Regions from separate parts of the Microbacterium sp. K36 genome, predicted to be linked through region 1. Evidence: riboswitches for the same ligand, from Rfam matches in the RefSeq annotation. Region 1 holds a riboswitch; the other holds the start of a gene.
What was found. Region 1 has a riboswitch for thiamine pyrophosphate ahead of DW296_RS15700 (ECF transporter S component). Riboswitches for the same ligand answer to the same signal wherever they lie in the genome.
Positions count from the first base shown of each region.

Region 2: another riboswitch for thiamine pyrophosphate. It lies ahead of thiM (hydroxyethylthiazole kinase); the one in region 1 lies ahead of DW296_RS15700 (ECF transporter S component).

Region 1 is NZ_SSDN01000100.1:101,734-116,814, reverse strand. Features, by position in the region: partial or broken gene DW296_RS15705 (ABC transporter ATP-binding protein) at 1-607, opposite strand, end outside; gene DW296_RS15700 (ECF transporter S component) at 607-1,248, opposite strand; TPP riboswitch at 1,239-1,350, opposite strand; gene DW296_RS15695 (D-alanyl-D-alanine carboxypeptidase family protein) at 1,421-2,902, shown strand; gene DW296_RS15690 (ABC transporter ATP-binding protein) at 2,960-5,236, opposite strand; gene DW296_RS15685 (ABC transporter ATP-binding protein) at 5,233-6,960, opposite strand; gene DW296_RS15680 (hypothetical protein) at 7,164-8,186, shown strand; gene DW296_RS15675 (GntR family transcriptional regulator) at 8,183-8,578, shown strand; gene DW296_RS15670 (enoyl-CoA hydratase/isomerase family protein) at 8,587-9,648, opposite strand; gene DW296_RS16600 (ATP-binding cassette domain-containing protein) at 9,759-11,732, shown strand; gene DW296_RS15660 (hypothetical protein) at 11,783-12,232, opposite strand; gene hemL (glutamate-1-semialdehyde 2,1-aminomutase) at 12,533-13,855, opposite strand; gene hemB (porphobilinogen synthase) at 13,952-14,929, opposite strand; gene DW296_RS15645 (uroporphyrinogen-III synthase) at 14,926-15,081, opposite strand, start outside.
Region 2 is NZ_SSDN01000046.1:53,073-68,153, forward strand. Features, by position in the region: gene DW296_RS03720 (response regulator transcription factor) at 1-356, shown strand, start outside; gene DW296_RS03725 (ATP-binding protein) at 360-1,733, shown strand; gene DW296_RS03730 (TAXI family TRAP transporter solute-binding subunit) at 1,730-2,692, shown strand; gene DW296_RS03735 (amino acid ABC transporter ATP-binding protein) at 2,955-3,701, shown strand; gene DW296_RS03740 (glutamate ABC transporter substrate-binding protein) at 3,748-4,662, shown strand; gene DW296_RS03745 (amino acid ABC transporter permease) at 4,747-5,394, shown strand; gene DW296_RS03750 (amino acid ABC transporter permease) at 5,391-6,317, shown strand; gene pheS (phenylalanine--tRNA ligase subunit alpha) at 6,367-7,407, shown strand; gene pheT (phenylalanine--tRNA ligase subunit beta) at 7,407-9,911, shown strand; gene DW296_RS03765 (NAD-dependent epimerase/dehydratase family protein) at 10,149-11,120, shown strand; TPP riboswitch at 11,128-11,221, shown strand; gene thiM (hydroxyethylthiazole kinase) at 11,213-12,061, shown strand; gene DW296_RS03775 (bifunctional hydroxymethylpyrimidine kinase/phosphomethylpyrimidine kinase) at 12,058-14,205, shown strand; partial or broken gene DW296_RS03780 (N-acetyl-gamma-glutamyl-phosphate reductase) at 14,445-15,081, shown strand, end outside.

The sequences.
Region 1 (15,081 bases):
GCTCCACGACCACGAGGGTGGCGGGACTCGTGGCGAGCATCCGCTCCACCGCATCCCTGACCTCGCGCACGCCCTCCGGATCGAGGTTCGCCGTCGGCTCGTCGAGCAGCACCAGCCCGGGGCCCATCGCCAGTATGCCGGCCAGGGCGAGGCGCTGCTTCTGACCGCCGGAGAGCGCCGCGGTCGGGTGATCGAGCGGCACGTCCAGTCCGACGCCGGCCATCGCCGCCTCGACGCGGGGCCAGATCTCGGCACGCGGCACCCCGAGATTCTCGCACCCGAAGGCGACGTCATCACCGGCACGGGCGAGGATCACCTGCGAGTCGGGGTCCTGGAGCACGAGCCCGGCCCGCCCGCGGGTCGCCGCGGCGGGGTCGCCGTCGACGAGCAGCGCGCCTTCGCTCTCCCCCTCCTCCTCGCCGCCGAGCACACCGGCGAGGCCGTGCAGCAGCGTCGACTTCCCCGCACCGGAGGCGCCGAGCACCAGCACCCGCTCGCCGGGCTCGATGCGGAACGAGACGTCGCGCAGCGCCCAGGCGTGGCGGCTCGCGTGTCGCCAACCCCAGCCGCGGGCCTCGACGCCGGCGGGAGCGAACTGCGCGGACATCAGACGCGGACGCGCGCCTCGCGCCCGGAGCCGAACCGGTCCAGAGCCCCGGTCGCCGCGATGCCGCGAGCGAGCACCCACGACAGCGCACCGGCGATGACGGCCCCGGAGATCACGGTGCTGACGAGGTAGATCGTCGTGAAGGCGGGACCGGACCCGGCATACCAGAGGACGAGGTTGTTGATGCCGCCCGCGAGCGCGGCACCGGCCCCGGCGAGGATCGCGACGGGCAGCGACCAGCGGCGGTAGAAGAACAGCAGGAAGATCAGCTCGGCGCCGAGGCCCTGCACGAGACCGGCCTCGAGCGTGAGGAAGCCGCCCCACTGGTTGCCGATGAGTGCCGAGACGACGGCGGCCAGCAGCTCGACGTAGATCGCGGCTCCTGCCTTGCGGATGATGAGCCCGCCGAGCACACCCGCGAAGAGCCACGGGCCGTCGAGGAGCCCTTGGAGGCCGGGAAGCAGCGGCTCGAGCAGGGCCTTCGGCCCCAGGTAACCGACGTTCCAGGCCAGGAAGATCAGACCGGCGGCGACACCGAGGACGCTGGCGACGACGATGTCGATGACGCGCCAGCGCAGGTAGCCCCGCGCCGGAGCGGCCGCGGTGTTCCTCGACGGGGATGCGGACGTGGACGTACTCATGTGAACTCCTCCCTGCGCTGGCATGACCCAGATCAGGTTCGACGGTCGAAGCGCGATTCGCTCCCTCTCAGCCCGGCTCGCCGGACTCCCGTGGTTGTGCTGTCGATCCTACCGTCCGCGCGTCCCGCGCCGCGCACGGCGGATTCGGGGCCGGATTCGGTACCGTAAGCGAGTGACCGCTTCCGATCCCCCTGAAGAGGCGTCCGGCGGCGTCGGCGTCGACGCGCGGCCCGAAGACCCCGCATCCGCGTCCGCCGTGCCCGCCGTCGACCCTCCCGTCACGGAAGCGGTGGCGTGGGCCGATGCCTCGGCACCGGCGACCGCGCTGACCTGGGTGGACCCGACGATCGTCGCCGTGGAGTCGTCGACACCCGAGTTCGATGCGTCGGTCGGCACGGAGGAGGAGACCGGATTGCTCCGCGACGCGAAGCTGCGCCCCGCGATCGTCGGCCCCGGCCTGCTCGTCCCCCTCGGCGTCCTCGTCGGCCTCGTCGCCTCGTACGCCGGCACCACGCTGCTCTGGCCGCTGCACGAGGTGGCCCCGACTGTCCAGGCGGTCGAGTTCACCCCCGTCGCCGCCCCCACCGCCGCGCTCGCCTGGCCGGCGGTCGGCGACGGGGCGGTCGGCATCGCCGGGATGACCACCGCGGCGTCGACCACCGCTCCGGTGAGCATCGCGAGCATCACGAAGGTCGTCAGCAGTCTCATGGTGCTGGACCGGCTTCCGCTGGCCCCCGGCGAACAGGGCCCGGAGTTCTCCTTCACCTACGCCGACAGCGTCCGGTACTGGGACTACCGGATCTCGAATCAGTCGGCGCTCGATGTGCCGGTGGGCGGAGTGCTGACCGAGTACCAGCTTCTGCAGGGCACCCTGCTCGGTTCGGCCAACAACTACATCGACCGGCTGGCGTCGGAGATCTGGGGGTCCGACCGGGAGTTCGCTGCGGCGGCCGAGGTCTGGCTCGGCGAGCGCGGGCTCTCCGGCATCACCGTGGTGACGCCGTCCGGATTCGACGAGCGCAACGTCGCCACCCCGGAAGCCCTCGTGGCCCTGGGCGAGATGGCGATGCGGAATCCGGTGTTCGCCGAGATCGTGGGCACCCGGTCCGTCGACCTGCCCGGGGCCGGGACGGTCGAGAACACGAACGGCATGCTCGCCGATCCGGGAGTCGTCGGCATCAAGACGGGCACCCTCGTCGGCTGGAACCTGTTGACCGCCAAGGACGTCGTCATCGGCGACGCGACGGTCCGGCTCTACGCCGCGGCATTGAACCAGGAGGACGACGAGGCGCGCCTCGCCCTCACCCGCGCCCTGTTCGCTCAGACGGAAGCGGCGTTGCAGGCCCAGGGCCCGGCCGTGCCGGCAGGCACGGTGGTCGGGCGCGTCCTCACCGTCTGGGGCGAGCGCATCGATGTGGTCGCCGGTGAAGACGCCGATGTCGTGCTGTGGAACGGAGCGAGCGCGACGGCGACGCCGGTGTTCGATCTCGGAGAGGAACGCGAGGCGGACGGGACGGTCGGTACCCTGACCACGACCGGTCCCGTCGACAGCACGGAGACCGCCCTCGTCCTCGACGAGGATCTGGACGGTCCGAGCCCGTGGTGGCGACTCACCCACCCCCTCGAGCTCTTCGGCATCGCCGGAGCCGACTGAGCGCTGACGACCGACGCCCCACTCCGATCCGGAGTGGGGCGTCGTGCGTGAGGCGGGTCAGGACGGAGACGTGGAGCCGTCAGCGCCGTCGTCGAGGAGTGCCCGAGCCGCTGCGGTCTCGGCCGCCGGGAGCTGGGCGCCGACCGACGCTCCGGCCACCGCGTCCGTCGCCTGCTCCTGCGCGCTCGCCTCCTCGTCCGCGTCGCCGGTCACGACGACCGGCGAGGATCCGGTGAGAGCCGCTTCGGCGTCGAGGTCGGTCGCCGCCTGCTCGAACTGCGACTGGTACAGGCGCCAGTACGCGCCCTGCGCGGCGATGAGCTCGTCGTGCGTGCCCTTCTCGACGATGTCGCCGTGCTCCATCACGAGGATGAGGTCCGCGTCGCGGATGGTCGACAGCCGGTGCGCGATGACGAACGAGGTGCGCCCCTGCCGGAGCGCGGCCATGGCGTTCTGCAGCAGCAGCTCGGTGCGGGTATCGACCGCCGAGGTGGCCTCGTCAAGGATGAGGATCGACGGCTGCGCCACGAACGCCCGGGCGATCGTGATGAGCTGCCGCTCACCGGCCGAGACATTCGACGCGTCCTCGTCGAGCACGGTGTCGTACCCATCCGGAAGCGCGTGCACGAAGCGGTCGACGTAGGTCGCCCGCGCGGCGGCCAGCACCTCCTCGTCCGTCGCGGTCGAGCGTCCGTAGCGGATGTTCTCGCGGATGCTCCCGGCGAACAGCCAGGGGTCCTGGAGCACCATGCCTGTGCGGGACCGGAGGTCGTCACGCGTGATGGTCGAGATGTCCTGACCGTCCAGCGTGATCCGTCCGCCGCTGAGTTCGTAGAACCGCATGATGAGGTTCACGAGCGTCGTCTTGCCGGCACCCGTGGGTCCGACGATCGCGACGGTCTGCCCCGGCTCCACCCGGAACGACAGATCGGTGATGAGCGGACGCTCCGGCGAGTAGGAGAAGGAGACGTTCTCGAACTCGATCACGCCCTCCCCCTCGCGAAGCGCGGGGGCATCAGGATCGTCGGCCTCCTGCTCGTCGGCATCGAGCAGGCCGAACACCCGCTCCGCCGACGCGGTGCCGGACTGCACGACAGCAGCCATGCCGCCCAGCTCCGACAGCGGCTGGGTGAACTGCTGCGAGTACTGGATGAAGGCCTGCACATCGCCGAGTCGCAGCTGGCCGCTGGCGACCATGAGGCCGCCGAGCACCGCGATGCCGACATAGGTCAGGCTGCCGACGAAGGTCATCGCGGGCATGATGATGCCGGAGAGGAACTGCGCCTTGAAGCTCGCCTGGAACAGCTCCTCGTTCTCTGCCTTGAACTTGTCCAGAGCGTCCTGCTCACGGCCGAACACCTTGACCAGCGCGTGCCCGGAGAAGGCCTCCTCGACCCGGGCGTTGAGCCGGCCGACCTTGCGCCACTGCGTGCCGAAGGCCTTCTGCGAGCGCGGTCCGATGACACCGAAGATCACGCCCATGAGCGGGAGTGCCACGAGCGCCACCAGCGCGAGCTGCCACGAGATCGAGAACATCATCACGAGCACGCCGATCACCGTCAGCACGGCGGTCAGGGCACCGGACAGCGACTGCTGCATGGTCTGGGTGATGTTGTCGATGTCGTTCGTCACGCGGGAGATCAGCTCGCCGCGCTGCACCTTGTCGAAGTACGCCAGCGGGAGCCGGTTGATCTTCGCCTCGACGGACTCCCGCAGGCGCCACATGGTCCGGACCATGATGACGTTGATGACGTACCCCTGCAGCCAGCTGAGGAATGCGGCCACGACGTAGATCGCGAGGACGGCCGCGATCACCCAGCCCAGCGCGTCGAAGTCGATGCCGTCGCCGACTCGGAAGTCGCCGAGCGCTCCGACCTGATTGGCGAAGTCGGTCTGTCCGGCGTCGCGCAGGGCGTCGACCACCACGTCCTGCGGCGTCCCCGCCGGGAATCCCGGGAAGTCTCCGCTGGGCTGGCCGAGCTGGATGGAGATGAAGCCGCGGTAGACGATGTTCGTCGCCTCGGCGAGCACCTTCGGGGCGGCGACGGTCAGCACGACCCCGATCGCTCCGAGGATCGACACGAAGACGAACCAGACCGCGGAGGGCTTGAGCAGCCCGATCATCCGGGCGAAGCTCGTGCCGAAGTTGTCGGCCTTGCCCGGTGCGACGCTGTCCCAGTCGCCGGAGTTCTGCCGTGCCTGCTCGGCGAGCTCGGCCTCGTACTGCTCCTCGGCGGTGAGCTCCCGCTCGGCCGTGGGCGCGGCGGCCGCACCCCGTCCGCGACGGCGCCGGCCCTGGGTCCCTGAGCTTGTCGAAGGGTCCTGCTCGCTCATGCGTCCACCCCCAGCTGCGACTCGACGATCTCCCGGTAGGTCTCGCTGGTCTCCAACAGCTCCTCATGGGTGCCGACTCCGACCATCGTGCCGCCCTCCAGCACCACGATGCGGTCGGCATCGGTGATGGTGGAGATGCGCTGCGCGACCACGATCTTCGTCACGTGCGGGAGCTCCCGCCAGAGCGCCTGCCGCAGCCGGGCGTCGGTGGTGAGGTCGAGCGCGGAGAACGAGTCGTCGAACACGAGCACCTGCGGGCGGTGGACGAGGGCCCGCGCGATCGCGAGGCGCTGTCGCTGTCCCCCGGACACGTTCGTGCCGCCCTGGGCGATGCGGGAGTCGAGGCCGTCCGGCATCTCCTCCACGAAGTCGCGCCCCTGAGCGATCTCCAGCGCGTGCCAGAGCTCCTCGTCGGTGGCGTCCTCGCGGCCGTAGCGCAGGTTGGACGCGACGGTGCCCGTGAAGAGGAAGGGACGCTGCGGCACGAGGCCGATGCTGTCCCACAGCGCCTCGACGTCGGCGTCGCGGACGTCCGTGCCCCCCACGTGCACCGCACCGCCCGAGACGTCGAACAGGCGAGGGATGAGCGAGACGAGCGTGGTCTTCCCCGAGCCGGTGGAGCCGACCACCGCGACGGTCTCGCCCGGCTCGGCGGCGAAGCTGATGCCGCTGAGGACCGGGGCGTCGGCGCCGGGGTAGGTGAACTCCACGTCGTCGAACGCGACCGCTCCCGGTGTCGGGAAGGCGGTGACGCCGTCCGCCGGTCGCGTCATGGTCGACTCGGTGTTCAGCACTTCACCGATGCGCTCGGCCGAGACGGCGGCGCGCGGGATCATCATCGCCATGAAGCTCGCCATGATGACGCCGCCCATGATCTGACCGATGTACTGCATGAAGGCGAACAGCGTGCCCACCTGCACGGTTCCGTTGTTGACCTCGATGCCGCCGAACCAGATGACGGCGACCACGGTCACGTTGAGGATGAGCATGAACAGCGGGAAGAGCAGCACGAACAGCGAGCCGACCTTCCGGCCGACGACCATGATGTCGGTGTTCGCGCCGCGGAAGCGCTCCTCCTCGATGCGCTCGCGGACGAAGGCCCGGACCACGCGCACGCCGGTGAGCTGCTCGCGCATGATGCGGTTCACGTTGTCGAGCTTGCCCTGGTAGCTGCGGAACAGCGGCACCATCCGGCCGATGACGAGTGCCGCGAGCAGGAGCAGCACCGGGACCGAGACGGCGATCAGCCAGCTCAGCCCGGCGTTGGTCTGCACGGCGAAGATGATGCCGCCGATCGCGAGCAGCGGCGCCGTGACGAGCATGGTCGCGCCCATCATCGCGAGCATCTGCACCTGCTGCACGTCGTTCGTGTTGCGGGTGATGAGGGAACCGGCGCCGAACTGCGAGACCTCGCGCTCGGAGAAGCCGCTGACCTTGCCGAACACGTCGGCGCGGATGTCACGGCCCGCCCCCATCGCGGCGCGGGCGGCGAAGTAGGTCGCGATGACCGAGGCGACGATCTGGCCGAGCGACACCGCCAGCATGAACAGACCGGTGCGCCAGATGTACGCGGTGTCGCCCTGCGCGACGCCCTTGTCGATGATGTCGGCGTTGAGGCGGGGCAGGTAGAGGGTGGCGGCCGCGCTGGCGAACTGGAAGACCAGCACGGCGACGAGGAGCCACTTGTAGCGAGACAGATATCGGAGGAGGAGTTTTCCCAGCACAGGCGTACTTTCTCGGAAGGAGGAGGCGGCGGGTCTCCCGGCAGACGGATGCCGACCGACGACCGGCCATAGGACAGGGTGCCACGAAGCGGCGACATTCGGATCCCCCTCCGGGAGGACCTTCGCTCAGAGCGAACCGGCGTATGTATCACTTGAATGACACAACTTGTGATAGACATATGACACAAAGAACGGAGTCCGTCATGCCGAACGCCACCCCGCCCGACATCGTCGGTGCCGTCCTCTCGTCGCCGGTCGTCTCGTTCGCCGTCGGCCTCGTCATCGCCGCGCTTCTGACCTTCACGCCCTGGTGGCGCGCGCGTGCGGCGACGGCGACCCGGCTGACGCGCGATGAAGCGGTCGCCGTGGGCGCACGCTATTCGCCCGAGCGACGGCTCCTCGCCGGCGGCGCCCTGGTGGTCCTCGGGACGGGGGTGACGGTGGAGGTGCTCGCCCGGCACGTGCTGCCGCTGGACGGCGAGGTGTCCTGGTGGCGCTACGCCGCTCCCGTGTTCGCCACCGCCGCCGTCATCGCCGCGCTGGGGCTCGCGATCGGCGTTCGAGGTGCGCGCCACGCGACCCAGCCGGTGGCCACCGGGACCCGGCGGACCTGGCTCTCCTTCAGCTCCCGCGGCGGCATCGTGGCGGCGGGCATCGCGCTGCTCGGGCTCATCCTCACGACGATCGCGGCCGGCTGCGCCTCCTCGAACATCGACGGCGGGCCCTTCGTGTTCCTGGAGATCCCCGCACCGAACACCGACGTCGACCCGGTGCGGCTGTGGTTCTACGGGTGGGCGTACGGCGTCGCGGTGCTGCTCTGCTGCGCGCTCCTCGCCGGGGCGGTGATGTGGGCGCTGTGGGCGAACGCCACACGTCCGTTCCTCCGTCCGCAGACCGTTCCCGCCGAACACCGCGAACGTCGCCGGATCGCCGCGGGGGTCGCCCAGATCGCGACCGGAGGCATCCTGCTCACGCTGGCCGCCGCCTGGCGGTTCATCGGGAGCGCGGGGCGGATCGGGCCCCTGACGATCGAGGGCGAGGGCACGTTCGAGATCGTCTGGCGGTATGCCGACATCGCCCGCGCGGCCGGTGCGGCGGCTCCTGTGCTGGAGGTCGTCGCCGTAGCACTCCTGGTGCTCGCGGCGCCGGCCCTGCTACCGGACCGCGCCCGCAGGTCGAGGGCTTCCGCGACGGCGGCGACGCGGCAGCCGGAGGACGCGCGATGACGCCGCGCTCTCCGCTGTCCGCCGCCGACGACACGCTTCCGGCTCGGGACATCTATCGGCAGTTCCGCGGGCTCATCGTCTCCGGCCAGCTCGGCGCCGGCGAACGTCTGCCGTCGGTCCGGCAGACGGCCGGCGACCTCGGCGTCGCTCCGGGGACGGCTGCGCGCGCCTACAAGATGCTCGAAGCCGACGGCCTGGTCGTCTCACGCACCGCGGCGGGCACACGCGTCGCAGACTCCGCCGCCGTGCTGCCGGCGGCGGTGATCCGGCGGATTCGGGAGCTGGTCGACGCCGCGCAGGAGGCCGGCCTCGAACCCGACGATGTCACCGACGTGATCCGGGCGACCTGGGACTCCCGCCGCCGCGCCGCCGTCGTCCCCGAAGAGAGCTGAGGCGCGCGTCAGAACAGCGCCGGCTGCGGGACGTAGTCGCGGGCGGGCTCCCCGGCGTCGGGTCCGAGCTCGGCGAGGGATGCGGGCTGCCATTTCGGGTCGCGGTCCTTGTCGACGACCTGCGCCCGGATCCCCTCCACGAGATCGGGGTGCTCGTTCACGAACCAGAGCACCCGGCGGTACTCGCCCTCGAGTGCCGCTCGGAGCCCGCTCATCCCCCGCGCCTCCCGCACGGCATCGAGCGTGACGACGAGCCCGGTCGGGGCCAGCCCGTCGAGCAGGTCGGCGACGGCCGCAGCCTCGTCGGTGCCGAGCGCGCGGAGCCGCTCCAGGATCTCGGGGACGGTCGGGGCGGCGAAGGCGTCGTCGATCCACTCCCGCGCGGCGGGGAGCGCAGACGGCTCCGGCGTCTCGTCGAACAGCAGGACGATCTCGCTGGGGCTCGTCGGATCGGCGCGGTAGGCGAGAGCCTCACGCAGGGCATCGAGGCGGTCGGAGGGGACGAAGTGGTCGGCGAATCCCGCGTACACGGCATCGGCACCGTTCATCGTCGTCCCGGTGAGACCGAGGTACTCGCCGAGGCGCCCCGGCGCCCGCCCCAGCAGCCAGGTGCCGCCGACATCGGGCGTGAAGCCGATCCGGGTCTCCGGCATGGCGAGCTTCGAGCGCTCGGTGACCACGCGGATCGCGGCATGCCCCGCGAGACCGATGCCGCCGCCCATCGTGATGCCATCGGCGAGCGCGACCACGGGCTTGGGGTACTCCGCGATCATGGCGTTCATCGCGTACTCCCGACGGAAGAACTCCGCGGACTGCTCCGGATGACCCGAGGTGATCTGGCTGTGCAGGCGGCGCACGTCGCCACCTGCGCACATCCCACGCTCGCCCTCGCCGTCGAGGAGGACGATCTGCACGTCGGAGTCGTCACGCCAGGCGATGAGCGCCTCCGTGATGGTCGCGATCATGTCCTCGTCGAGCGCATTGATCGCCTCGGGGCGGTTGAGCGTGAGCCGCCCGAGCGCTCCTTCGGTGCGGATGAGGACACGGGGCGCGGCGGGGGTATCGGTCACGGGTGCCAGGCTACCCCGTCGCATGCGGCCGGATTCCGCACGAAATGCGGGTTCCGGGGCGGTTTTCCGGCAGGATAGGAGGAACTGTTCATCGCAACGAGAGGTCCCGGATGCCCGAAGGACAGGTGCTCGAATTCACGAATGTGACGAAGCGCTTCAACGAGGTGACGGCCGTCTCGGACTTCTCCGCACGGGTCGAGCCCGGCGCGGTCACTGCTTTCCTCGGCCCCAACGGCGCCGGCAAGACGACGACCCTGCGCATCCTGCTCGGCCAGGTGCGCGCCACGTCCGGCACCGCCACGATCGGCGGCGTCGCGTACGCCGAGCTGCGTCAGCCGCTGCGCACCATCGGCGCGGTGCTGGAGGAGACGGCCTACCGGCCGCGCCGCACGGCCAGCCGTCAGCTCACGATCGCAGCGAAGGCCAACGGGATCCGCCTGGCGCGCGTCGACGAGGTCATCTCCCTCGTCGGCCTGGAGGGCGAAGCGGATACCCGCATCGGCGGATTCTCGCTCGGCATGCGCCAGCGCCTCAGCGTCGCCCACGCACTCCTCGGCGACCCGGGAGCGCTCGTCTTCGACGAGCCGGCGAACGGTCTCGACCCGGAGGGCATCCGCTGGATGCGCCTGCTGATGCGTCGCCTCGCCGACGAAGGCCGCACGGTCCTGGTCTCCTCCCATGTGCTTAGCGAGATCGAGCAGGTCGCCGACCACGTGCTCGTGCTCTCCAAGGGACGCCTCGTGCTGTCCAGCGGCATCGAGACGCTGGCCGACCCGGCCGGCGGTTCGGTGGTGGTCGACTCCGTCGATCGTCCCGGCCTCACGACCGCCCTGGTCGCCGCGGGCTTCGACATCGAGGTGCTCCGCTCCGGTCTGACCGTGCGGGGCACGGACGCGAGCCGGGTGGGCGCCGTTGCGGCGGACGCCGGCATCGCTCTCAGCACCCTCGTGCAGCGCGGCCCGACGCTGGAGGACGTCTTCATCGACCTCATGCGCGGCGGCCGCTTCGACACGGCGCCTGCACTGGAGCAGCCCGAAGACTCGGCGACCGACGCCCAGACGACCACGACGGGCGATGCGGCCGCCGGTGCCGCCGCCTCGGCCCTCGCGGCCGGCGGAGCCGCGGCTCTCGCCGATGACCTCAGCACGGAGACCCCCGGCGACGCCGCGGCCACGGAGTCCGACGACGATGACGAGACGGTGGGAGCCGAGGGCCCCGTCGACGACGAGACGACCCCGCTCGTGACCGTGGTGGAGACCGCTGCGAACGATGACGCCACCCAGGTCGTCCCCGTCGTCGAGGAGACCGTCGCGCTGACGTTGGCCGATGTCGAGGAGGAGACGGGCGCGACGCCCGACACCGCGTCCGATGCGGAGTCCGACTCCTCGCGCTCGTTCGACGACATCCTCTCCGGCGCTCCCGCGCCGGTGCCCGCGACCGAGTCCCCGCGACGCTCTTTCGCCGCCCTGTTCGCGGCATCCTCCGCCGAGATGGCAGACGAAGACACGAAGGCCGGGGAGGCGCGCACGTCGCCCGAGCAGTCGGCGGGACAGGACGCTCCCGCCCCAGGGGAGTCGGACGAGACGACGCGCGACGCGTCCCTCCCCGCAGAGGGCGCCGAGGCCGAGGGGGTTGAAGCTCCGTCTGAGATCGACGCCGCCGACGGCTCGATCGGCGCCGAGGCCGCGGAGTCCGCAGCCGACGAGGCGGGCCCCGCGGGCGTGGAGTTCTTCGCCGAGCTCGACGCCGCGGCCGCCCCGAACGACGAGGGCGCGACCGCCGACACGACGGAGCCGGCAGACGCGTCCGACCCCGCGAGCGACGACGAGGACCCGCGATCCGCGGCCGTGAGCTCCATGCTCGCCGCCGCCGCCCGCGCTTACTACGAGGACGAGCCCCGGGACTACCCGCTCGCGTCCGGGGAGGGCGACGCCCCCGCCGAGGCCGCATCGCCTGAAGAGCAGGAGTCCTCGGAGGGCGAGCCCTCGGAGGAGTCCGGTGCGCATGCTCCGGACCAGGAACAGGCGCCCGACACCGATGCGGACGAAGACCACGGGGCGCACTCCGACGAGAACCACGGCTGAACCGCGCACACGAACGCCCTCCCGATCGGGAGGGCGTTCTGCGTCTGGGGTCAGGCCGGACGCGGCCGGATGACGGGCCGGCGGCTGCCCTTCGAGACCGGAGTCGGGGCCGTGGCGACGATCTCCTCGACTGTCGCGGGCTCCTCCGAGACCGGAAGGCGGAGCGCCTGCGTCAGCGCGAGGCCGTGCCGGGTGGTCAGGATCAGGCGGTTGTACTGCGGGTCGCCCTCGAGATCGACGACCACGCTGGGGCGACGGCGACGGATCAGCACGAAGTCGAGGCTGCCTGCCGCTTTCCAGCTCCCGGCTGCCAGGACGCCCGGGATGTGGGTACCCGGATTGGGGACCCCGCGGAGCCAGGTCCAGGCGTCATCCGTCAGCTGGACCTTGGTGATCGTGTCGCGCACGATGCGCACGTTCTCACGGTGGAAGGTGGCGGCACGTTCGATGGGCGAAAGCACGACCTCGAGTTGCGTCTGGTCCAGCAACAACGTCACCATGCCCCCAGTCTGCCAGCGCCGCCCTCCCGGTTGGCTGGAAGTTGCTCACAGGAACGCAACGATCCCTTGTCGGAATCCCCCACGCTCTGCCCTCACCGCTCGTTCGCGAGGACAGGCCGCCGCGCAAGAACAGGCGCTGCCGCGGGCCTAAGCCTGACCCCGCGCGAAGACCTGATGTCGACGGCCTCGCGACCACCGCTCCCTACGCAGGCATCCGCTCGACATCAGGCAGCAGGGTCCAGCCGTGCCTGTTCCCGCGCGGGCGCCTGTCCTCGCGGGAAAAGGCAGCGGCGGCAGCAGTCAGGGGCGCGCGGTGGCGGCCGCCTGCGCGGCATGCGGCAGGGCTTCCTCGATGCGCTGCAGTTCGTCCTCGCCGTGGGCGGCGGTGAGGAACCAGGCCTCGAAGACGCTCGGCGGCAGCGCGACGCCGTGCTCGCGCATCGCGTGGAAGAACGCCGCGTACCGGAACGACTCCTGTGCTTGCGCCTCGGCGTAGTCGCGCGGAGCGGAGGCGCGGAACGAGGCGCTGAAGAGGTTGCCGGCGGACGCGAGGGCGTGGGTCACCCCGGCGTCGGCGAGCGCGCGGTCGAGGGCCGTCGAGACCCGAGCGGCTGCGGCGTCGACGGTCGCGTAGACCTCCGGCGTCGCGAGGCGGAGCGTGGCCAGGCCCGCCGCCACCGAGAGCGGGTTCCCGGAGAGCGTCCCCGCCTGGTAGACGGGACCGAGGGGGGCCAGGAGGTCCATGACCTCGGCACGACCTCCGAGGGCCGCCAGCGGCATACCGCCGCCGACGACCTTGCCGAAGGTCAGGATGTCGGGAAGGTAGTCCTCCCCCGCCGCCGCCTGGAGGCCCCAGAAGCCCGCGGGGTGCACCCGGAAGCCGGTGAGGACCTCGTCGAGGATCATCAGAGCACCGTGGGCGTGCGCGGTCTCCGCGATGAGGCGGTTGAAGCCCGGCAGCGGAGGGACGACGCCCATGTTCGCGGCCGAGGCCTCGACGATGACGGCCGCGATGCGGGGACCGTGCTCGGCGAAGACGGCGGCGAGCGCCTCGGGGTCGTTGTAGCGGATCACGAGCGTCTGCGCGGCGATCGGCGCGGGTACGCCGGCCGAACCGGGAAGCGCCAGCGTGGCGACCCCGGATCCGGCTTCCGCGAGCAGGCCGTCGGAGTGGCCGTGATAGTGACCGGCGAACTTCACGAGCAGATCGCGGCCGGTCGCACCGCGGGCGAGGCGGATGGCCGTCATGGTGGCCTCGGTGCCGGTCGAGACGAGACGGACGCGCTCCACGGGACGGATCTCGCCGAAGCGGACGCGGTCGGCGATGAGCGCCGCGAGCTCGACCTCCCCCTCGGTCGGCGCACCGAAGGAGAGCCCGCGGGTCGCGGCTTCCTGCACCGCGGCGACGACCTCGGGCTGCGCGTGTCCGAGCAGCGCGGGGCCCCAGGACGCGACGAGGTCGACGTACTCGCGTCCCGCGGCGTCGGTCACGGTGGCGCCACGCGCCGAGGCGAGGAACCGGGGCGTCCCGCCGACCGACCCGTAGGCGCGCACCGGAGAGTTCACCCCACCGGGGATCACCGCTCGGGCGGCAGAGAAAAGGTCGTCATTGCGGTCGGTCATCGAGGCTCCTCCGTGATGCACGGAACTCTCCCGGCATCCCTTCCAGGCTAGCCCGCCGCGTCTCCCCCGGAGGCCGCCGGCAGTCAGCAGGACGGGTCAGCCGCGCAGCCAGCGGGCCGCCTCGGTGGCCCAGTACGTGAGCACGGCATCGGCGCCCGCGCGGCGGATCGACAGCAGCGACTCGAGGACCGCGGCGCGCCGATCGATCCAGCCGTTCGCGGCGGCGGCCTCGATCATCGCGTACTCGCCCGACACCTGGTACGCCCAGACCGGGACGGTCACGGCGTCGCGCACCTCGCGGAGCACGTCGAGGAAGGCCATCGCCGGCTTCACCATGACGATGTCGGCGCCCTCGTCCTCGTCGACCAGCGCCTCGCGCACGCCCTCGCGACGGTTGCCGGGGTCGAGCTGATACGTGCGGCGGTCGCCCTGGAGCTGCGAGTCCACGGCCTCGCGGAACGGGCCGTAGAACGCGCTCGCGTACTTCGCGGCGTACGCCAGGATGAGGGTGTCGGTGAAGCCCTCGGCGTCGAGCGCCTGACGGATCACGGCGACCTGGCCGTCCATCATCCCGGACAGCCCGAGCAGCTGCGAGCCCGCGCGCGCCTGGGCGAGAGCCATCGAGGCGTACCGCTCCAGGGTCGCGTCGTTGTCCACCGAGCCGTCGGAGGCGAGGACGCCGCAGTGCCCGTGGTCGGTGAACTCGTCGAGGCAGAGGTCGGTCTGCACGACGAGCGCATCACCGACCTCGGCCGCCAGCGCCTCCGTGGCGACGTTCAGGATGCCCTGCGGGTCGTCCGCGCCGGAGCCGCGGGCGTCGCGGACCGCGGGAACGCCGAACAGCATGACGCCGCCCACTCCGGCCTCGGCGGCCTCGACGGCGGCCGCTCGCAGCGAATCGATCGAGTGCTGAGCGACACCGGGCATCGATCCGATGGGGACCTGCCCGCTGAGGCCCTCGCGGACGAAGAGCGGGAGCACGAGCTGGCGCGGCTCGAGAGAGGTCTCGCGCACGAGGTCGCGAACAGCGCGCGACTGGCGCAGTCGGCGCAGACGGATGTCGGGGAAGCTCACGGCGCGAACTCGTCTGCCGCGTGCGGAAGGGTGAACTGCGACACGGCATCGATCAGCGCGTCGATGGTCTGCCGATCGGCCACCACCGAGACGGGGAGACCGGCACGCTCGGCGTCCTTGGCCGTGCGCGGGCCGATGGCCGCGAGCAGCGT
Region 2 (15,081 bases), on a different contig from region 1:
TCCTGGCGCGGATCGAGGCGGTCACCCGCCGATCACGGCCGCTGCGCACGGAACCCGACACCCGGGTGCTGCTGCACGACGGGGCCGTGCAGATCGACCTCGTGGCGCGGGAGGTGCAGGTCGGCGGGGTGCCGCTGGCGCTCACCCGCAAGGAGTTCGACATCGTGGGCGTGCTCGCGCGGTATCCGGGCGTCGCGGTGCCGAAGGAGCGCCTCATCCGCGAGGTCTGGAATACCGACTGGCGTGGCTTCGGCCACTCCCTCGAGGTGCACGTGGCCGCCATCCGGAAGAAGAGCGGCGATCGCGCGTTCATCGAGACCGTGCGCGGCGTCGGCTACCGGCTCGCGGGGTCCTGACACGTGCGCCGCCGCCTGATCGTCGTCTTCCTCGTGCCGCTGATCGTGGTGCTCGTCGCGCTGGGCGGCGTGACCGGGTGGAGCGCGGCTCGCAGCGTCCAGCAGTCGTTCTACGCCGAGCAGCTCGGCGACCTGGGGTACTTCGCGACGAGCGCCCGACAGGCGCTGCGCTCCGGGAGTCCGGCGGTGATGGACGCCGAGGTCCGCCGCTTCCAGGAGGTCTACGGGATCGAGGTGACCGTGTTCGATCTCACCGGCAGCCCGTGGGCGGCGGGGGATCACGGCGACACGGTCCTGTCGGAGGGGGATGCGCAGCGGGTGCGGCTGGCGCTCTCCGGACGCCGCGCCGAGCAGCCGACCTCTTCCGCCTGGATCGTGTCCGATGCGGCGCTCGTGGAGCCGGTGTTCGACGACGGCGACGTGATCGGCGCCGTGCTCGTGACCGGAGGCACCCAGACGCCGCAGACCGTCATCCTCCGGCAGACGCTCGTGCTCGGCCTCATCGTCGTGCTGCTGTGCGCGCTCGGCATCCTCCTGGTCGCCGGGCTGGCCCGTTGGGTGCTCTCCCCGGTGCGCCGTCTCGACGAGACGATGGCGGCGATCGAGCGGGGGGAGATGGACGCGCGGGTGGCCGAGGGCACCGGGCCGCCCGAGCTGCGGCGCATGACGCGGGTGTTCAACGGCATGGCCGACGAGATCGAGCGCGTCATGACCCGCCAGCAGGAGTTCGCGCTGAACGCCTCGCACGAGCTGCGGAATCCGCTCAACGCGCTGCTGCTGCGCGTCGAGCACCTCGCGACGGGTCTGGGACGCGGGTGGGACCACGACGTGGAGGAGACCAGGGAGGAGGGCCGGCGGATGACCCGCATCCTGGAGACCCTCCTCGGGCTCGCCCGCGGCGGTCGCACCGACTCCACCATGTCGGCGGTCGATCTCGCCGCCGTCGCCGGCCGCCGGGTCGAGGCCTGGCAGGAGGTGGCGGCGCAGCGGGCCATCGTGCTGCGCCGGACGGGGGAGTCGTCGGTCATGACGATCACCGACCGCACCATCGTGGAGAGTGCGCTCGACGCCGCGATCGACAACGCGGTGAAGTACTCGCCGGAGGGCTCGTCCATCGAGGTCGGCGCGCAGCGCGCGGGTGACGAATGCCACCTCACCGTGCGCGACCACGGCCCTGGTCTGTCTCCGGAGGACGCCTCGTCCGCGGCGGACCGCTTCTGGCGGAGCGCGGACAGCGGCGACATGCCGGGGACCGGGCTCGGGCTGGCGATCGCGACCGACCTCCTCGCGACGGTCGGGGGCGAGCTGCGGGTGCAGGGGGCCGACGGCGGCGGGCTCCTCGTGGCCCTCGTCCTCCCGGCGGAGGCGGCGGCATGAGCGCGTGGGGGCGGCGTGTCGTCGCCGGCATGCTCGCGCTCGTCACCGCAGTCGGACTGAGCGCGTGCAGCCCGCGCTCCGCGGACTGGACGGAGACCGACGCCGTGCTCGCCGCCGGCAGCCCCACCGGTGTCTACCACGACTACGGCAGCCACCTCGCGGCCGAGCTGTCGCGTGAGCTCGACGTCGACCTCACGGCGGAGGTGACGGCGGGATCGGTGGACAACCTGTTGCGCGTGAGCGCGGGGGAGGCGCTCCTCGGCTTCGCGCAGGGCGACGCGGCTGCCGATGCCGTGGCGGGGACGGGCGCCTTCGCCGAGCCGTTGGACGTGCAGGCGGTCGCCCGCCTCTACGACGAGTACCTGCAGATCGTCGTGCGAGACGACTCGGCCGTCGAAGACCTCGCGGACCTCTCCGGACGGACGATCTCCCTCGGGGCCGAGAACTCGGGCGTGAACGTGATCGCCACCCGCATGCTCCACGCGGCCGGCGTCGCGGCCGACGGAATCGACGATCCGCAGCTCGACCTCGGCGGGTCGATCGCCGCCATGGAGCGCGGCGAGATCGACGGCTTCTTCTGGGTGGGCGGGCTGCCGACGCCCGGGATCGCGGACCTCGCGGAGACCATCGACGTGCGCCTGCTCCCGGTCGAGCAGGACTGGGTGAACGCAGTCAACGAGCGGTACTCCCACGCGTACCGGCCCGCCGACGTGCCTGCGGGCACCTACGGACTCGACGTCTCCGTCACGACGATGGCGGTGCCGAACTACCTCGTCACCGCCGGGAGCACCCCGCCCGGCGTCGTCCACGATCTCGTCGCGGGCCTGTTCGCCGCGCGTACCGCGCTCGCGGCCGATGTGCCGGCGGCGGCTCTGCTGGACCGCCGGTCGGCGATCTTCACCGGGCCGGTGCCCCTGCATCCCGGCGCGGAGGAGTACTACCGCGATCTGCGCCGCTGACCGGCGTCCCCTCAAGAAATCCTCAAGATCCCTGACAGCCGTCCGCGCGCTCTGCCAGGGTGAGGTCGATCGCACACGATCGGACACCTGCTGCCTGCTGTCGCTGGGAGCGTGGCAGCAGGGCGATCCCGCGGCCCGAGGGGGCGGGCCGTGGGGTGCCCCTGCGAGGATGCATTGGCGCCGCGATCAGGTGATTACGAACGTGTAAACCTCACCGTGGTGCCTGGAACCGCGCGCATCGCGTGGCTAGTTTGGAGAAATGATGACCTCTGAAACCCCGCTCGTCGTCGTCGAGAACGTCCAGAAGCACTACGGCGAGTTCCAGGCGCTCAGCGACATCGACCTCACCGTCAACGCGGGGGAGGTCGTCGTCGTGATCGGCCCCTCCGGCTCGGGCAAGTCGACGCTCTGCCGCACGATCAACCGTCTGGAGACCATCACCAGCGGCTCAATCCGCATCGACGGCAAGGAACTGCCCGCGGAAGGCAAGGCGCTCGCGCACCTGCGCGCCGACGTCGGCATGGTCTTCCAGTCCTTCAACCTCTTCGCGCACCTCACGATCCTCGAGAACGTGACGCTCGGCCCGATCAAGGTCCGGGGACTCAAGAAGTCCGACGCCGAGGCGGAGGCGATGATGCTCCTCAAGCGCGTCGGCGTCGCCCAGCAGGCGAACAAGCTCCCCGCGCAGCTCTCCGGCGGCCAGCAGCAGCGCGTCGCGATCGCGCGGGCCCTCGCCATGCAGCCGAAGGTGATGCTCTTCGACGAGCCGACCAGCGCGCTCGACCCGGAGATGATCAACGAGGTCCTCGACGTCATGGTCGAGCTCGCCCAGGAGGGCATGACGATGATCGTCGTCACCCACGAGATGGGCTTCGCCCGCAAGGCGGCGGACCGCGTCGTCTTCATGGCGGACGGCCGGATCGTCGAGGAGGCCAAGCCCGAGGAGTTCTTCACGAACCCGAAGAGCGACCGCGCCAAGGACTTCCTCTCGAAGCTCCTCACGCACTGACTTCCCAGACCCAGCACCCACAGCACAGCACACGAAGGAGACGCACATGCGACGCACACGGACACTGGCCGGATTCGGGATCGCCACGGTGGCGCTGCTCGCGCTCACGGCCTGCAACAGCGGCACGCCGTCGAGCACCGGCACGTCGGGAAGCGACGAGGGCGACACCTCGAGCAGCACGCCCTGGACCGTCGAGGAGGACGTCACGATCGAGGGGAGCCCCACGTTCGACCGCATCTCCTCGTCGGGCACCGTCAAGGTGGGTGTCAAGGAGGACCAGCCCGGTCTCGGCTACCTCGACCCCGTGACCGGCGAGCGGACCGGCTTCGACGTCGACATCGCCCGCTGGATGGCGGCGTCCCTCGGCGTCGACCCGGAGAAGATCGAGTTCCAGGCGATCGCCTCCGCGAACCGCGAGCAGGCCATCGTCAACGGTGACATCGACTACTACGTCGGTACCTACTCCATCACGGACAAGCGCAAGGAGCAGATCGCCTTCGCCGGTCCCTACTTCGTCACCGGCCAGGGCCTCCTCGTCGCCGCCGACAGCGACATCGCGAGCGTCGACGACCTGGACTCCTCGACGACGGTCTGCTCGGCGACGGGTTCGACGCCGATCCAGAACATCAAGGAGAACTACCCCGAGGTGAAGACGAAGGAGTACGACACGTACTCCAAGTGCGTCGAGGACCTCAAGAACGGTCAGGTCGACGCGGTCACCACCGACGAGGCCATCCTCATCGGCTACGCGGCGCAGGACCCCGACAACCTCAAGGTCGTCGGCGAGCCGTTCAGCGAGGAGCGCTACGGCATCGGTGTGGCGAAGGGCGACGACGCGCTCGTCGAGTACTTCAACACGCAGCTCACCGACGGTGGCGACATCTGGCAGCAGATCTTCGACAACAACCTCGGCGCCTCCGGTGTGAAGGCCGAGCAGCCCGAGGTCGACCCGGTCGGTTGATCTCCCGGGGGCGGTCGGTCCGACCGGCCGCCCCCGTCCTCCTCGGCGTCGACCTGACGCGGAAACGAACCGAAAGGCACAGCAGTGGGAGTGATCTCTGACCACCTCGACCTCTGGGGTGAAGCGCTGTGGGGAACCATCGCGCTGTTCCTCGGCGGTGGCCTCATCGCCGTGGTGCTCGGACTCATCGTCGGAGCGGCCCGCGTGTCCCCGGTCCCGATCGCGCGCGGCGTCGGCGCCGTGTACGTGAACTGGATCCGGAACACCCCGCTCACGCTGGTGATGTTCTTCTTCGCGTTCTGCCTTCCGATCCTGCTGGGGGAGCGGGTCAACTCGCTGCTGCTGGCCACGATCGCGCTCGGCATCTACACCGCCACGTACGTCGCGGAGGCGATCCGCGCCGGCATCAACACGGTGCCGGTCGGACAGGCGGAGGCGGCACGGGCCGTCGGCCTCAACTTCGGCCAGGTCATGCGCTTCGTCGTGCTACCCCAGGCGACGCGGTCCGTGGTCCCGCCGCTCATGAGCGTGCTCATCGCCCTCATGAAGAACACCACGGTGGCCGCCGGCTTCTCGGTGGTCAACCTCGGCACGATCCGGGCGGCGCTCAGCGAACGCGGCGAGAACGCCCTCGTCGTGCTGCTCTGGGTCATGGTCATCTTCATCGTGCTCGTGCTGCTCCTGAGCTGGGTGCAGCGCGTACTCGAGAACAAGTGGAGGATCGCGCGATGAGTTCCGTCCTGTTCGACGTCCCGGGCCCCCGTGCGGTCGCCCGCAACCGGATCATCGGCGCCGTCACGATCCTGATCGTCCTCGCCGTGCTCGGCTGGGTGGTCTGGCGCCTCTACGCCACCGGCCAGTTCTCCGCGGAGAAGTGGAACATCTTCACGTACTCGGCAGTCTGGGTGCGATTCGGGGAAGGGCTGCTCAGCACGCTCTCCGCCTTCGCCGTCGCCGGCGTCGGCTCGCTGGTCCTCGGCTTCGTCCTCGGCATCGGCCGTCTCTCCGAGCACGCCTGGGTGCGGGAGCCGGTGCGGTGGATCATCGAGATCATGCGGGCGATCCCCGTCCTGATCCTCATGATGCTGCTGTACTACGGCCTTCCGGTGATCGGCATCAGGATGCCGCCGTACTTCGCGGTGGTCATCGCGCTCATCGTCTACAACGGCTCCGTGCTCGCAGAGGTGCTCCGCGCCGGGATCGAGTCGCTGCCGCGCGGACAGAAGGAGGCCGGCTACGCGATCGGTCTGCGCAAGACCGGGGTCATGTACTTCATCCTCATCCCGCAGGCCGTCCGGGCAATGATGCCCGTGATCATCGCGCAGCTCGTGGTGGCATTGAAGGACACCGCGCTGGGCTTCATCATCACGTACCAGGAGCTGCTGTACGTCATCAACCAGATCGGCAACCAGGCGCCCTACGGGTCGCCGCTGATCCCCGCTGCGATCGTCGGCGGCTCGATGTACGTCGCGGTCTGTCTGGTGCTCTCCTACATCGCCTACCGCCTGCAGCGTCGGGCGAAGCGCTCGGCCAAAGCCGGGCCGGACGAGGCAGACCCTCGCCAGCACGACGGCGAGACGAACACGTCGCTCATCGTGGCGCAGCGCGGGCTGGGCAAGTTCGACGCCAACAGCTCCGGCGCTTCCGGCCTCTGAGCCGCTACCGGCGCGGGACGCCCGTCCCGCGCCGGTAGACTCGACTCCCGTGTCAGAGTCTCCGGAAATCACCCCCGAAGCGGTCGAAGCCGCTGTCGCCGACGCCCTCGCGGCGATCGATGCGGCCGCCGACACCGCCGCGCTGAAAGCCGCCCGTGCGGCGCACGTCGCGGAGGGATCGCCGCTCGCGGTCCTGAACGCCTCGATGCGCCAGGTCGCCCCCGAGAACAAGGCCGCGTTCGGCAAGCTCGTCGGTCAGGGCCGCGGTCGTGTGAACCAGGCGCTCGCGGCGAAGGAGGCCGAGCTGGCCGCCGCCGAGGTCGCCGCGCGCCTGGAGGCCGAGCGCGTCGACATCACCGCCGTCCCGTCGCGGACGCGTGTGGGCGCCCGGCACCCGCTCGCTCTCCTGCAGGACCATGTCGAGGACATCTTCGTCGGCATGGGGTGGGAGATCGCGGAGGGGCCGGAGCTCGAGCACGAGTGGTTCAACTTCGACGCGCTGAACTTCGACGTCGATCACCCCGCTCGCCAGGAGCAGGACACCTTCTACGTCGACCCGACCTCGCGCCACCTCGTCATGCGCACGCACACGAGCCCGGTGCAGGTGCGGTCGATGCTGAACCGCGAGGTCCCCATCTACGTGCTGTGCCCTGGCCGCGTGTACCGCACCGACGAGTTCGACGCCACGCACCTCCCGGTCTTCACGCAGTTCGAGGGCCTGGTCGTCGACAAGGGCATCACGATGGCGCACCTCAAGGGCACGCTCGACCACTTCGCGAAGCAGCTCTTCGGCCCGGAGGCCAAGACCCGCTTCCGCACGAACTACTTCCCCTTCACCGAGCCCTCCGCCGAGCTCGACCTGTGGCACCCGACCTTCAAGGGCGGCGCGCGCTGGATCGAGTGGGGCGGGTGCGGCATGGTCAACCCGAACGTGCTGCGCGCGGCCGGGATCGACCCGGAGGTGTACAGCGGCTTCGCGTTCGGCATGGGCATCGAGCGGGGGCTGATGTTCCGCAGCGATGTGCAGGACATGCGCGACATGGCCGAGGGTGATGTCCGTTTCAGCGAGCAGTACGGGATGGTGGTGTGATGCGCGTCCCGCTTTCGTGGCTGCGTGAGTACGTCGATCTGGCAGCGGATGCCACGCCCGAGGACGTCCTCGCGGCGCTGGTGACCGTCGGCTTCGAAGAGGAGGACGTGCACCGCTTCGACATCACGGGTCCCGTGGTGGTCGGCCAGGTCGTCTCGCTCGAGCCGGAGCCCCAGTCGAACGGCAAGACGATCAACTGGTGCCAGGTCGACGTCGGTCCCGAGCACGGCGGCGTCCGTGGGATCGTCTGCGGCGCGCACAACTTCGCCGTCGGGGACAAGGTCGTCGTGACCCTGCCCGGCGCCGTGCTTCCCGGGCCGTTCCCCATCGCCGCCCGCAAGACCTACGGTCACGTGTCGGACGGCATGATCGCCTCCGCGCGCGAGCTGGGTCTCGGCGACGAGCACAACGGCATCGTCGTGCTGAGCGACCTCGGCATCGATGCGCCCGTGGGTACGGACGCGATCGCGCTGCTGGGCCTCGACGACGTCGCGGTGGAGATCAACGTCACGCCGGACCGCGGCTACGCGTTCTCGGTGCGCGGCGTCGCCCGCGAGTACTCCCACGCCACGGGGGCGGCCTTCCGCGACCCCGCCGAGCGCGACTTCGCCGAGCTGCAGCCCGGTTCCGGACACACGGCCGTGGTCGACGACCAGGCACCGGTGCGCGGCAAGGTCGGTGCGAGCGAGTTCGTCACCCGGGTCGTGCGCGACGTCGATCCGTCGCGGCCCACTCCGCCGTGGATGATCGCGCGCCTGAGCCTCGCCGGCATGCGGTCGCTGGGCGTGCTCATCGACATCACGAACTACGTCATGCTCGAGCTCGGCCAGCCGCTGCACGGCTACGACCTCGACAAGCTCACGGGCGGCATCACCGTCCGGCGCGCGACGCCGGGGGAGAAGATGACCACGCTCGACGGCGTGGAGCGGAAGCTGCACGTCGAGGACCTCCTCATCACCGACGACTCCGGTCCCATCGGCCTCGCCGGTGTCATGGGCGGCGGCACCACCGAGATGAGCGACACCACGCGGAACGTGCTCATCGAGGCGGCGACCTTCGACGCGACGACCATCGCCCGCACGGCCCGCCGTCACAAGCTCCCGAGCGAGGCGTCCAAGCGCTTCGAGCGGGGCGTCGACCCGCTGATCCCCTTCGTCGCGGCCCGGCGCGCAGCCGACCTCATGGTCGAGCTCGCCGGCGGCACGCTCACGGAGGAGGGCGGAGCGCTCTTCGCGGAGGTCTTCGTCGCCGAGATCGAGCTCCCGCGCGGCTTCGTGCAGGGGCTGATCGGCGTCGACTACACCGACGACGAGATCACCGGCGCGCTGACGACGATCGGGGCGGAGGTCACCGCGGCGGAGAACGGCTGGACGGTCATCCCGCCGACGTGGCGCCCGGACCTCACCGACAAGTGGACGCTCGCCGAGGAGGTCGCCCGCATCCACGGACTCGACCGCATCCCCTCGGTGCTGCCGACGCCGCCGTCCGGCCGCGGTCTCACGGCACATCAGCAGGGGCGCCGCCGCGTGGTGAATGCCCTCGCCGCCGCCGGGTTCGTCGAGACCCCGGCGTTCCCGTTCACGACCGAGGCACAGAACGATCTGCACGGCTCCGCGTCCGGTGAGCACCTGCCCAGCATCCGCCTCGCGAACCCGCTCGACGGGCAGGTGCCGTTCCTGCGGCGCTCGCTCATCCCCGGTCTGCTGCAGACCGCGCACCGCAACATCTCGCGCGGGCTCACCGATCTCGCGCTGTTCGAGACGGGCGCCGTGTTCGTCCCGGAGCCCGGCGTGGAATACGGCACCGCCGAGGTCCCGCCGCTCGGCGTCCGGCCGTCGGATGAAGTGCTCGCCGCGCTCGACGCCTCCATCCCGCCGCAGGAACGCCACGTCGCGGTGCTGCTGACCGGCAACGTGTCGCCGCGTCAGCCGGGTCGTGCCGCCGAAGCCGCCGGGCTCGTCGAGGCGCTCGACGCGGTCCGCGTGATCGGGGCCGCCGCGGGCATCGAGATCGACGTCGTGCAGACGCAGCGCGCCGCGCTCCACCCCGGACGCACCGGTGCGCTCGTCGCCGCCGGCGAGGAGGTCGGCTACGTCGGCGAGCTGCATCCCGCCGTCGCCGAGGAGGCCGATCTGCCGGGTCGCGCCACCGTGCTGGAGCTGGACCTCGACCGGCTGCTCACGCTCGCCGGAGGACGCATCGTGGCGGCGTCGCTCTCCACGTTCCCGGCCGCAACGCAGGACGTCTCGCTCACGCTCCCGGCCGAGGTGCCGGCAGGCGCGGTCCGCGCTGCTCTCGCCGAGGGCGCGGGTGCACTGCTGGAGTCGGTCCGGCTCGTGGACGACTACCGCGGCGAGGGCGTGCCCGAGGGATCGAAGTCGCTGACGTTCGCCCTGCGTTTCCGCGCCGAGGACCGCACGCTGACCGCCGCGGAGGCCTCCGAGGCGAAGATGGCGGGCGTCGCCGTCGCCGCGGAGCGCTTCGGCGCCGCCCTCCGCGACTGATCCTAATGCCGCGCGGCTTCCTCGGGTGGCCGCGCGGCAGCAGGCGTTCGCGCGGCACTAGGCGACAGCAGCACCCACAGCCTGTACTCGCGTGGTGACCTGTACTCGCGTGATGCCTGTACTCGCGTGGTGGCCTGTACTTGCGTGACGGCCTGTACTCGCGTGGTGGCCTGTCCTGCCGCTCCGCTCTGAGCGGAGGCCCTTCCCCCGGGTCGTCGATCCTGATGACATGGGCACATGACGGATGTGCTGATCCTCGGGGGAACCGGATGGCTGTCGGGGCGCATCGCCGCGCATGCGCTCGGGGCGGGGGCGACCGTGACCTGCCTGGCCCGCGGGGGACGCCCGGCGCCGCCGGGAGCGACCCTCGTGCTGGCGGACAGAGATGAGGAGGCCGCCTACGACGTCGTCTCGCGCACCGATTGGGACCACGTCGTCGACGTCTCCTCCCGCGCCGATCACGTCTCCGGGGCGGTCCGCGCACTCGGCGACCGTGCCGCCCGGTGGACGTACGTGTCGTCGATGTCGGTCTACCGCGACGACGAGACGGTCGGGACCGACGAGTCGGCACCGCGGCACCCGGCGGCGCAGGCCGGTGAGGACGACGACTACGCGCGACAGAAGGTCGCGGCGGAGGATGCCGTGCAGGCGAGCCTTGGCGACCGCGCGCTCCTCGTCCGTCCCGGCCTCATCGTCGGCGGCGGCGACCCCAGCGATCGCTTCGGCTACTGGGCGGCGGCGTTCCTCCGGGCGTTGGACGAGCCGGTGCTGCTCCCGCCGCTGGAAGGGCGCACAGCGCAGGTCATCGACGTCGAGGACGTCGCCGCCTTCGTCGTGTCCGCCACCGTCACCGGTGCCGTGAACGCGATCGGCGACGTGCGCGAGCTGGGGGACGTGCTCCGGACCGTGCGCGCGGCCACCGGGCACACCGGGCCGCTCGTCGTCGGCACGGAGGACCGTCTCGTCGCGGAAGGCGTCGCGTACTGGGCGGGACCGCGGTCGCTGCCGCTGTGGCTGCCGCCCGAGATGAGCGGATTCATGACCCGCTCGAACGCGCGGTATCGCCGCAGCGGAGGCACGCTCCGCTCCCTCGACGAGACGGTGGAGCGCGTCGTGGCGGACGAGCGCGAACGGGGCGTGGACCGGGAGCGGCGCGCCGGACTCACACGGACGGAGGAGCGGGCGCTGCTCGACGCCCTCGCTCGCTAGACTGCGAGGCAGTGACACGGGGTGCCGCATCCGCGGCTGAGATCACACCCGTCGAACCTGATCTAGTTCGTACTAGCGAAGGGATGTCGCCCATGAGCGATCCTGTGCGTCCGCAATCCGTCCTCGACCTCGCCGTCACGGCGGGAAGGCTGCGGGAGGAGGTCAGGGCTACGCCGCCGTTGACGCACTGCATCACGAACGCCGTCGTGACGGGGTTCACCGCCAACGTGCTGCTGGCGCTCGGGGCGGCGCCGGCCATGGTCGACATCGTCGGCGAGGCCGAGCCGTTCGCCGCTGCCGCCTCGGGGCTCCTCATCAATCTCGGGACGCCGACCCCGGAGCAGCGGGAGGCGGGCAGGGAGGCCGTGGCGGGAGCGCACGCCGCCGGCACGCCGTGGGTGCTCGATCCCGTCGCGATCGGCACCCTCCCGGTGCGGACGGCCCTGGCCCACGAGCTGGTCGCGCTGCGCCCCACCGCCATCCGCGGCAACGCATCGGAGATCCTCGCGCTGGCCGGACACAGCAGCGGCGGCCGCGGTGTCGACGCGACGGACGGGACCGAGGCGGCAGCAGCGGCGGCGCGGGAGCTCGCCGACCGGCACGGCTCCGTGGTCGCCGTCTCCGGTCCGGTCGACCTCCTCACCGACGGGAAGCGGGTGATCCGCATCGCTAACGGGCACGAGCTGCTCAAGCGGGTGACCGGCGGCGGCTGCGCGCTGGGCGCGGTGATGGCGGCCTTCCTCGGGGCGTCCCGCGGTACCGGGACCGATGCACTAACGACGGTGGCCGCGGCGACCCTCGTCTACACGGTCGCGGCCGAGCAGGCGGCGGAGACCGCCCGCGGACCGGGCAGCTTCGCCGTCGGACTGCTCGACGCCCTGTCCGCCGTGACTCCGGGGGACCTCCGTGCCCGCGCCCGCGTCGAGGAGGGGGCCCGATGACCGTCGACCTGTCCCTCTACCTCGTCACCGATCGGTCGCTGTGCGGCGCTCGGGGGGTGGTGGAGACCGTCCGCGAGGCCGTGGCGGGTGGGGTCCGCATCGTGCAGCTCCGCGACAAGGAGGCGACGGACGAGGAGACCGTCGTGCAGCTCCTCGCCCTGTCCGCGGCCATCGACGGTCGTGCGCTGCTCGTCGTGAACGATCGCCTCGATGCGGCCGTCGAGGCCCGTCGCCGCGGTGCCAGGGTGGACGGGGTGCACCTCGGCCAGGCGGATGCCTCGGTGCTCCGCGCGCGCGAGCTGCTCGGCCCGGAGGCGCTGATCGGGCTCACGGCGAACACCCCTGCCCATCTCGATGCCGTGACCGCGCTGCCGCCCGGCACGGTCGACTACCTCGGGGTCGGCGTGATCCGCCCCACGCGCACGAAGCCCGACCATCCGGACCCGCTCGGCATCGACGGCTTCGCCGCGTTCGCCGCGCGCAGTGCGCTGCCGTGCGTCGCCATCGGCGGGGTGGACCTCGACGACACGGCGGCGCTGCGCGAGGCCGGTGCGGCAGGGATCGCGGTGGTCTCGGCGCTGTGCGCGGCAGAGGATCCGCGGGCCGCCGCCGCGGCCTTCCGTCGGCGGTGGCTGGGGCGGGCGGTGCCGCATGTGCTCAGCATCGCCGGCAGCGATCCGTCCGGCGGCGCGGGCATCCAGGCCGACCTCAAGGCGATCGCCGCGCACGGGGGCTACGGCATGGCCGCCCTCACGGCTCTGACCGCCCAGAACACGCAGGGCGTCCGCGCCGTGCACGTCCCTCCCGCGGAGTTCCTGCGCGCGCAGCTCGAGGCCGTCGCCGAGGACATCCGCATCGACGCCGTGAAGATCGGCATGCTCGCGGACGTCGAGGTGATCCGGACGGTCGCCGCGTGGCTCCGGGCGACGCAGCCCCCGATCGTCGTGCTCGACCCGGTCATGATCGCGACCTCGGGGGACCGGCTGCTCCACGCCGAGGCGGAGCGGGAGCTCCGGGACCTGCTGCCTCTGGCGACCGTGGTCACCCCGAACCTCGCCGAGCTCGCGGTGCTCGTCGGTCGCGAGGTGGCGGACTGGGCGGACGCGCTCGCCGCGGCGCGGGAGCTGTCGGCCGCCACGGGGACCGCGGCGCTCGTGAAGGGCGGTCACCTGCCAGGGGACGAGGCGCCGGACGCCCTGATCGATGCTGTGGCGGGAGAGCGCGTGGAGTTCCCCGGGGCACGCATCATGACGGAGAACACCCACGGGACCGGCTGCTCGCTGTCCGCGGCTCTCGCGACACGACTGGCGAGGGGCGACGATCCGGCGACCGCGGTCCGCGCCGCGCGCGCCTGGCTGCGGGAGTCCCTCCGCGCGGCGGACGACCTGGACGTCGGGCGAGGACACGGCCCGATCCATCACCTCGCGGGGCTCTGGGCGCGCGGCGGGGTCGAGACCCGGCCGACGCCGGAGGAGGTGGCCGCGGCCTGGTGGGAGGAGACCGCCGCGATCCGCCGCGACATCGATGCGCTGCCCTTCGTGCGCGCGCTCGCCGAGGGGACTCTCGACCGCGACGCCTTCGTCTTCTACCTCGCGCAGGATGCCCTCTACCTCCGTGAGTACGCCCGAGTGCTCGCGGAGGCGTCCTGCCTCGCCCCGACCCCCGACGAGCAGGCGTTCTGGGGCGACGCCGCGCACGGAGCGATCCGCGGAGAGCTGGAGCTGCACGCGTCGTGGCTGACACCGGAGACCGGGGTGAGCGGCGCCACCTTCGCGACCGAGCCCGCCCCCGCGACGGTCGCCTACCTCGACCATCTGCGGGCCGTCGCGTTCGGCGGCGACTACGCCGCACTGATCGCGGCCGTGCTGCCGTGCTTCTGGCTCTACACCGACCTGGGGGAGCGGCTCCATGCCGGAGCGTTCGGCGCGGCACCGCGCGACCCCCGGCATCCCTACGCGTCGTGGCTCGCGACCTACGCGGATCCGGCCTTCGCGGTGGCCACCCGACAGGCCGTCGCGCACGTCGCCGCCGCGGCCGCGAGGGCCGACGACGCCGGCCGGGAACGGATGCGGCGCGCCTTCCTCACCTCGAGCGCCCACGAACGCGCCTTCTTCGCCGCGCCGGTCGCGCACGCTGTCGTGTGACGCCCCGGATTTGCGGTGCCGAATGCGCCCGCGCTATCGTCGCCGCATGCCTTCGGTCGCCACCGCTCCTTCGACGCTCGTCCCGAGCGTCATCGCCGTGCGCCGACGTCGCGGCCGCCGATTCTAGGCGACCCCGCCCTTCTGCCTGCGTCCGCGCGGCGGTCGAGTGCCGGTGTCGCCGCCTCCGGCCCCGCCCCCGGTCCCGAGATCGTCGAGGACCCGACCGTTAAGGTAGAAGCATGACGTATTCCGTCGCCGTCTCCGGCGCCTCCGGCTACGCAGGCGGCGAGATCCTGCGCCTCCTGGCCGCTCACCCCGACGTCGAGATCCGCACCGTCACGGCGCACTCGAACGCCGGACAGCCTCTCGTCGCCCACCAGCCGCACCTCCGCTCGCTCGCCCACCTCACGCTGCAGGACACCACGCCGGAAGTCCTCGCCGGACACGACATCGTGTTCCTGGCCCTTCCGCACGGCCAGTCCGGGCAGTACACGGACGCCCTCGGCGACACCCCGCTGGTGATCGACGCGGGAGCCGACCACCGGCTCACCTCCTCCGCGGAGTGGGACGCGTTCTACGGCGGGGCGTTCCACGAGCCGTGGACGTACGGCGTGCCCGAGCTCCTCGTCGGAGCCGGTAAGCAGCGCGAGGCACTCCGCAGCGCGACGCGGATCGCCGCACCGGGATGCAACGCCTCCACGGTGAGCCTGAGCCTCGCCCCCGGTGTCGCGGCCGGCGTGATCGACCCTGGCGACATCGTCTCCGTCCTGGCCGTCGGCCCGTCCGGGGCGGGCAAGAGCCTGAAGACGAACCTCCTCGCCAGCGAGATCCTCGGCTCTGCGAACCCCTATGCCGTCGGCGGCACGCACCGCCACA